2 regions of the Clostridium neonatale genome follow, and region 1 is predicted to be linked to the other one. Evidence: predicted binding sites of a transcription regulator. Region 1 holds the regulator's gene; the other holds the start of a gene.

Region 1 (4,447 bases):
TAATGCTGCTTCAAAAGAAATGGTAGAAGACATGAAATTACATCCTGAAAATTGGGAACTACCAAAACGTAGAGGAATTGATTTCTATCATACATATAAAGAAGATATTAAATTATTTGCTGAAATGGGATTTAAAGTTTTTCGTATGAGTATTTCATGGTCACGTATCTTCCCTAATGGAGATGATGAAATGCCTAATGAAGAAGGATTACAATTTTATGATAATGTGTTTGATGAATTGCATAAATATAATATTGAACCATTAGTAACATTATCGCATTTTGATACACCTTTACATTTGGCAGAAAAATATAATGGATTCCTAAGCCGCCATACAGTAGATGCATTTGTCAAATACGCTGAAACAGTTTTAAAACGTTATAAAGGTAAAGTTAAATACTGGTTAACTTTTAATGAAATTAATAATGTTCTTTCTAATCCTTTTACAAGTAGTGGTGTTATTTTAGAAGGAGCACCTGAACCAAATAGCTGTAATCCTTATTTAGGAAACTGGAAACTAAAATTCCAAGCAGTGCATAATCAAATGGTCGCTAGTGCCTTAGCAGTTAAGAAATGTCACGAAATTGATTCGGAAGCTAAAATGGGTAATATGCTTTGTAGATTAGAAAATTATGCTGAAAGTTCTAAACCAGAAGACCAATTACAAGTTTTGTTTGAAGATCATTTTAACTGGTTCTTTACAGATGTCCAAGCTAAAGGTGAATATCCATATTATATGAAAAGATTTTTTGATGAAAATGATATCCATATTGAGATGGGAGAAGATGATGAAAGGATTTTAAAAGAAGGATCTGTTGACTTTATTACAATTAGTTATTATATGACTTATGTTATGCGCTATAAAGGTGAAACAGTACCTAAACCAACAGGAAGATTGGTTTCTGATATTAAAAATCCTAATTTAGAGATGTCTGATTGGGGATGGACGATTGATCCTATTGGTTTTAGAATTACTTTAAATCATATATATGATCGTTATCATTTACCAATCTTTATTTCAGAAAATGGATTAGGTGCAGTTGATAAAATCGAAGAAGATGGTTCAATCAATGATGATTATCGAATTGATTATATGAAGAGACATGTTGAACAAATGAGAGAAGCTATTGAAGATGGAGTAGATGTCTTTGGCTATGCTTGGTGGGGACCAATCGATCTTATTTCTTCTGGTACATCAGAGATGACAAAGAGATATGGCATGATTTATGTAGATATAGATGACTATGGAAATGGAACTGGTAAGCGTAGTAAAAAGAAATCATTCTATTATTATAAAAAATTAATTGCAACAAATGGTGCGGATTTAGAAAATGATATTTAAAAAATAACTTAATAACTTGAAGGTAGAGTAGATAGTTTTAGGTAAAAACAAAACTATCTACTCTCTATTTGCATGCCAAGCATGGCAATAACTTGACATTGAAAGTCCGTTGTCGCTGGATCTATGCCAATAATGTAAACACCTTTTTTGAACTATTAATCACATTTTTTCTTGTTTGCTTCTGACATTAATCTGAGTTAAATAATTAATAAAAGTTGACATATGTATTAATTAAAAATATACTAAAATGTACGTCTTTATTATTTTTAATAATAAAAGTTGATAATATTTTACTCCATATTAATATACACGATTTTATTAATGATTTATATAACTCATATTTATAAAAAGTTATAATAAACTTGACATAGAAATGGATGGATATGATAAAATTATAAATTATAGTATATTATATGATTTGTTGAATATAAAATAATAATTAATTATGCATTGGGGGATAATTTAAATAGAGTATATTAGATTAAGGAGAGAAACGGAATGGAGAGAAGCAAAAGTATATCGATGGCAGTAATTAAAAGACTACCTAAATATTATAGATATCTTGGTGAATTAATGAAGAACGATGTTGATAGGATTTCTTCAAAAGAATTAGGAGAAAAAATAGGTTTTACAGCTTCTCAAATTCGTCAAGACTTAAATTGTTTTGGAGACTTTGGGCAGCAAGGTTATGGCTATAATGTAAAAGAGCTATATACGCAGATAGGATGTATATTAGGACTAGATAAAGGGTATGAAGCAGTATTGATAGGAGCAGGTAATATAGGTCAGGCTGTTGCTAATTATACTAGGTTTGAAGATTTAGGAGTTAATATAGGTACTATTTTTGATGTTAATCCTAAATTAGTTGGAATGAAAATAAGAGATATAGAAATAAGAGATATAGATGAGTTAAAAGAAACTCTAGATAGTAAGAAAATAGATATAGGGATAATTTGTGTTCCTCAAAAAAATGCGCAAAATGTTGCTGATGAATTAATAAGAGGCGGAGTTAAAGCAATGTGGAATTTTGCTCCAGTTGATTTAGTTGTTCCAAGTGATGTAAAGGTAGAAAATGTTCATTTAAGTGAGAGTTTAATGACATTAATTTATTTACTAAACGAATAAATTTGTTAAATAAATAATTTATATTAAAAGGAAAAAATATAAGCTTTTAATATAAATTATTTATTTTTTATTCATATATGAGTTTTTGTATGAACAATGCAGATAAAAGGTATAAAAAAGTTGGATGGAAAGATAATATTTTATTGCAAATAATGTAACTACGTATTATAATTTTAAATAAGGAGATTTAAGCTCCGTTGTTTTTTTGTTCAAGCTTGTTAATATTATAACAAGCATATTTAATATTTTTAAAATTGTAAGAAAATTAAAAAAATAAATAATATGATTTTAAAGGGAGAGTAAAAAACATGGAATTAGAAAATGTTATCCTTGAAAAAGAAGGACATTTAGCAGTTGTTACAATTAATAGACCAAAAGCATTAAATGCTTTAAATTCGGCAACATTAAAAGACTTAGATATAGTTCTAGATGATTTAGAAAAAGATAGCGACATATATGCAGTTATATTAACAGGAGCAGGAGAAAAATCCTTTGTTGCTGGTGCTGACATAGCTGAAATGAAGGATTTAAATGAAGCTCAAGGTAAAGAATTTGGTGAGCTTGGAAACAAAGTATTTTTAAGACTTGAGGACTTGGACAAGCCAGTTATAGCGGCTATTCAAGGTTTTGCACTTGGTGGCGGATGTGAAATATCGATGGCTTGTGATATAAGAATTGCATCTGAAGCAGCTGTATTCGGACAACCTGAAGTAGGTCTTGGAATAACGCCAGGATTTGGTGGAACTCAAAGACTACCAAGAATAGTTGGTCTTGGAAAAGCTAAGGAAATGATTTATACAGGAAGAAATATTAAAGCTGATGAAGCTTATAGAATAGGATTAGTTAATAAGGTAGTACCTTTAGAAAATCTTATGGAAGAAGCAAAGAAAATGGCTTCAATAATTATATCTAATGCACCAATTGCTGTTAAGCTAGCTAAAGATGCTATAAACAGAGGTATGCAAGTAGCAATAGATGAAGCTGTTATGATAGAAGCAGCTGACTTTGGTAAATGCTTCTCAACAGAAGATCAAACTGAAGGAATGAGCGCTTTCTTAGAAAGAAGAAAAGAAAAGAATTTCCAAAACAAATAATTTTTTTAGTCAAAAATCTATTAGAGATTTATATATAGTTTGCCTACTAGTAGGCTCCAATTAACAAGGAGGGTAATTTAATGAATTTCCAATTAACTAGAGAACAAGAATTAGTACAACAAATGGTTAGAGAATTCGCAGTAAATGAAGTTAAGCCATTAGCTGCAGAAATCGATGAAACTGAACAATTCCCAATGGAAAATGTAAAGAAAATGGGAAAATTAGGAATGATGGGTATTCCATTTTCTAAAGAAGTTGGAGGTGCAGGCGGAGATGTTCTTTCTTACATAATAGCTGTAGAAGAATTATCAAAAGTTTGCGGAACAACAGGGGTTATACTTTCAGCTCATACTTCATTATGTGCTTCAGTAATTAACGAACATGGTACTCCAGCTCAAAAAGAAAAATACTTACCAGACTTATGCTCAGGCAAAAAGATTGGTGCTTTTGGTTTAACTGAACCAGGTGCTGGTACAGATGCTGCTGGACAACAAACAACTGCAGTATTAGATGGAGATCATTATGTATTAAATGGATCAAAAATATTCATAACAAATGGTGGAGTTGCTGAAACATTCATCGTATTTGCTATGACTGATAAGTCGATGGGAACAAAAGGAATTTCTGCATTCATAGTAGAAAAATCTTTCCCAGGATTCTCAATTGGTAAACTTGAAAACAAAATGGGAATCAGAGCATCTTCTACTACAGAATTAATTTTTGAAGACTGTATAGTTCCAAAGGAAAACTTAATTGGAAAAGAAGGTAAAGGATTTGGAATAGCAATGAAGACTCTTGATGGAGGAAGAATTGGTATTGCTGCTCAAGCTTTAGGTATTGCAGAAGGCGCTTTTGAAGAAGCTGTTGCATACATGAAAGAAAGAAA
Region 2 (4,447 bases), 1.2 Mb from region 1:
TAATGAATGCTGGATTATCAGATAAATCGTTTTTAGTCCAGCTTATAAGTACAACTACATTCTCAATATCATTAAGTTTTCCTTCATATCTATAAACATAGTACTTGTTATTACTAGCGGTAACTAAGCTAGTCTCATTAGTCCTAATGTATGAAGAAAACTTTTTGACATTTGTTTTAATGCCAGCCGGATATATTACTCTGTTAGATTTTATTCTCCCTATAGTGTGACAACCATTTATTAAACCGTGAAGCAAAATTTTTGCTGAAGTATACCATGAATCAACTAGTAAATAATTGTTTTTAGTTACAGGAGTGAATTCATTAATCAGTTCCATCGCAAGTTCATTTTTATCTAGAAATTTTTTAGATAGTTTTTTACTCGATTCCTTTCGGTGATATTGTCTAAAATCTAAAGGTATAGAATAATCATTAATCTTATAATGCGATGTAACTAAGCAGTGTGACCATTTAGGTTTATTGCCATCAGCATGTGAATTGTGAAAATCTAAGCCTTCAATTTTTTTAGTTGAAGTATTTTTCTTAGTTAAGGTATCATCAATGATTAGGAATCCAACATCACTATCTTCACAAGTGTTGGAAATTTCAGATATTGCATGAAATATGCGTTCTTGCGTAACATATTCATGATTCCATGAATATGAACTTAGGAACCTTGAACCAGTACTTCGATCTCTATTGCATGTAATTTTATTATGAACAGATGAAATAGTTTTGCTTCCTTCTGTTACAATAATTCCAGATACTATATTTACCATATGATTCTTTATCGCAGAAGAATATGGCAGATTTAACTCTGAAATATAGTTGATAATTGTTTCATTTTGGTTTAATATTGTTGTCAGCATATAAATCTCCTTAGATTTGGTTTCGCAACAATAAATCTAGCATGTTTGAGGTTTATATGCTACTTTTTTATTTAAAATTATACTGGTAAAATATCAATAAAAATCCAATGGTAAATTTTCTTAAATTAATGCACAAGTCAAGTTATTTATTTATAAGGTTAAATGAAGATGGGATTTTTATTAATTTAGAGAAATAATTTTACAGCATAAATGAATAATGCAGAAAAAATTGCAGTGATTGGAATAGTTAATATCCATGCCCATACAATGCTTTTGGCTACTCCCCATTTTACACTTTTTAATCTTTTAGAGGCTCCAACTCCCATAATAGTAGTAGTTATTATATGAGTTGTACTTACAGGTGCCTTAAAAAATGTCGCACATAAAATCACCAGTGATGCACCAGTTTGTGCAGCAAAGCCATTTACAGGAGTAAGCTTTGTCATACCACTTCCCATAGTTTTGATTATTTTCTTTCCACCAATGGAAGTACCAAGTGCTAAAGATAATGCACATAAAAATACTACCCATACAGGAACTTTAAATGAACTTATTAGTCCTCCACTTAAGAGTGACATTGTTATTATTCCCATTGATTTTTGAGCATCATTTCCACCATGATTAAAAGCCATAAATGCACCTGCTAAAATTTGCAGTTTTAAAAAGATTTTATTAACGAGGTGTCTTTTACAATTTTTTAAAATGAAATTTAATATATTCATTATTATATATCCAACAAAAAAGCCAATTACAGGTGAAAGAAAAAGCCATAATACAACACTATGAAAGAGGTTATACCAGTTTATTACACTAAAAGAATTATTATATGCAATTCCACCGCCTAAAAGTGATCCAATAAGTGCATGAGAAGAACTGCTTGGAACTGCAAAATACCATGTGAGTATATTCCATACTATAGATACTATTAATACACACATAATAACCCACTGAGGGGTAACTGTATGACTTACAATATTATCACCTACAGTTTTTGCAACAGCAGTTCCTGTAAAAGCACCAAGAAAATTAAAAATACAGCAGATGATTATAGCATTTTTAGGAGTAAGTGCTCTTGTTGTAATTGAAGTAGCTACTGCAGTAGCTGTATCATGAAAACCATTTATAAAATCAAAGATAACTGCAAAAATAACTATTAATATAACAAGCATAAGAGAACTATGCATTTTTAATCACAACTCCCTCTATAATATTGGCGACTTTTTCACAATTATCAATTGTGTTCTCTGTAATTTGATATATTTCTTTTAACTTCATAATAGTAATAGGATCTTTTTCGTATCTGAATAATAGTGCAACAGCGTTTCTGAAGAGTTTATCCGCTTCATATTCTATTGAAGAAATATACCTGATTTTATCAAGAAGATTTTTTGATTTGCATCCATTTAATCTTATTTCATTCATTAAATCACAAAGACTTTCGGTGATATTTAACAAAAAATCAGAGGCTTGTATGATTTCAGAAGTAGCATTTGTTATGTCAAACATTATAAAACGGTGCATTATAGAATTAATACAGTCAAGTATATTATCCATTTCTTTTACTATTTCGTATATGTCTTCTCTGTCAATTGGGGTAATAAACGCCTCGTCCAATTCCTTGGTTAAGGTAAGGACTAAAGCATCACCTGCATCTTCAAGTGCAGTTGTTTTTTTTAATTGCTCTTCTTTTTTATCAAGACAATCTAAGCTACTTCTCAAAATTTTAGCAGATTCATGAACTGTATTAGCAGATTCTGACAACATATCGTAAAATTTATCTTCCTTATTATTGAATTTAAACATTATTCCACTCCTTTGGTGTTATTATTTTTATAAATATGTCAAAATAGAAAAAATTTTTACTCATTAGTAAATTATACAACTTTATTTACAAATATTAAATCGTTGTTAAGATTAATATTTTATTATTAAGAACATGTTAAGAAGAAAATAATATGGATTTAGTAGTTATTATATTTTTTTAAGTTTAGGTAAACTATTTTTCGGGTATGTATTTGTTACATTTACTTTTATAAATAATAAATTAAAAAAGTACTTGTAAAAAATTTTATTTAGTTCTATACTACTTAATATATAATATTTTTATAAGGCGTTTTTATAAAAGCTACGACTTATTAATGTCTTCAGAGAGCTGATGGATGGTGCAAATCAGTGATTATTGTAAGTCTTTCCACTTTTAGAGCTGCTGGTGATGAGTCAGAGGGTTATGCCCTTTATAGCATATTGAAGAGGTCGGTATATATTATATGCTGGCAATTTAGGTGGCAACGCGGATTTTTTCGTCCTATTTATAACTTTTAAGCTATAAATAGGACGTTTTTTATATAAACTAAAATAATCAATAGAATTTAAGATGAAATTTTGGAGGGAATTATGTTAGATTTAAAATTTGTTAGAGAAAATCCTGAAATTGTAAAACAAAATATTAAAAATAAATTTCAAGATTATAAGTTACCACTTGTAGATGAAATAATTGAGCTTGATAAGAAATCTAGAGAAGCGCAAACAGAAGCAGATAAATTAAGATCAAACAGAAAAACAGTATCTAAGCAAATCGGTGCATTAATGGCTCAAGGTAAAAAAGATGAAGCTGAAAAACTTAAAGAACAAGTAAATAAAGATGCAGAAACATTAGCAAAACTTGAAGCAGATGAAAGCAGACTTCAAGAAGAAGTAAAAGAAAGAATGATGAAGATACCAAACATCATCGATCCTTCAGTTCCAATAGGTAAAGATGATAGTGAAAATGTTGAAGTTGAAAAATTTGGGGAACCTAAAGTTCCTGACTTTGAAGTACCATATCATACAGAAATTATGGAAAAATTCAATGGAATAGATCTTGATAGTGCAAGAAAAGTTGCAGGTAATGGATTCTATTATTTAATGGGAGACATAGCAAGACTTCATTCGGCTGTAATTTCATATGCAAGAGACTTTATGATAGATAGAGGATTTACATACTGTGTACCTCCATTTATGATAAGAAGTAGCGTAGTTACTGGCGTTATGAGCTTTGAAGAAATGGATTCAATGATGTACAAAATTGAAGGTGAAGATTTATACTTAATTGGAACAAGTGAACACTCAATGATAGGTAAATTTATAGATACAATTCTTGATGAAAAAACTCTTCCTCAAACTTTAACAAGTTATTCACCTTGCTTTAGAAAAGAAAAAGGTGCTCATGGAATCGAAGAAAGAGGAGTTTATAGAATACATCAATTTGAAAAGCAAGAAATGATAGTTGTATGTAAGCCAGAAGAAAGCAAAGAATGGTTTGAAAAACTTTGGAAGAACACTGTTGATTTATTCCGTTCATTAGATATACCAGTAAGAACACTTGAATGTTGTTCTGGTGACTTAGCAGATTTAAAGGTTAAGTCAATTGACGTTGAAGCATGGTCACCAAGACAAAAGAAATATTTTGAAGTTGGAAGCTGTTCAAATCTTTCAGATGCTCAAGCTAGAAGACTTAAAATACGTATAAATGGTGAAGATGGAAAGAAATATTTCCCTCATACATTAAATAATACAGTAGTAGCACCACCAAGAATGCTT

What was found. Region 1 encodes Rex, which represses fermentation and respiration genes when NADH is low (regulators of the CRP and FNR family bind a similar motif). Its sites were predicted from a motif close to ATTGTTAANNNNTTAACAAT; they were not measured.
Region 2: a site for Rex is predicted at 2,695-2,714, ahead of CNEONATNEC86_RS07465 (DUF47 domain-containing protein). Genes of this name have one in related genera too.

Annotation. Positions count from the first base shown of each region.
Region 1 is NZ_UICR01000001.1:431,063-435,509, forward strand. Features, by position in the region: gene CNEONATNEC86_RS02010 (glycoside hydrolase family 1 protein) at 1-1,342, shown strand, start outside; gene CNEONATNEC86_RS02015 (redox-sensing transcriptional repressor Rex) at 1,841-2,467, shown strand; gene CNEONATNEC86_RS02020 (short-chain-enoyl-CoA hydratase) at 2,776-3,561, shown strand; gene CNEONATNEC86_RS02025 (acyl-CoA dehydrogenase) at 3,642-4,447, shown strand, end outside.
Region 2 is NZ_UICR01000001.1:1,631,449-1,635,895, forward strand. Features, by position in the region: gene CNEONATNEC86_RS07455 (IS701 family transposase) at 1-868, opposite strand, end outside; gene CNEONATNEC86_RS07460 (inorganic phosphate transporter) at 1,054-2,052, opposite strand; gene CNEONATNEC86_RS07465 (DUF47 domain-containing protein) at 2,045-2,671, opposite strand; gene serS (serine--tRNA ligase) at 3,263-4,447, shown strand, end outside.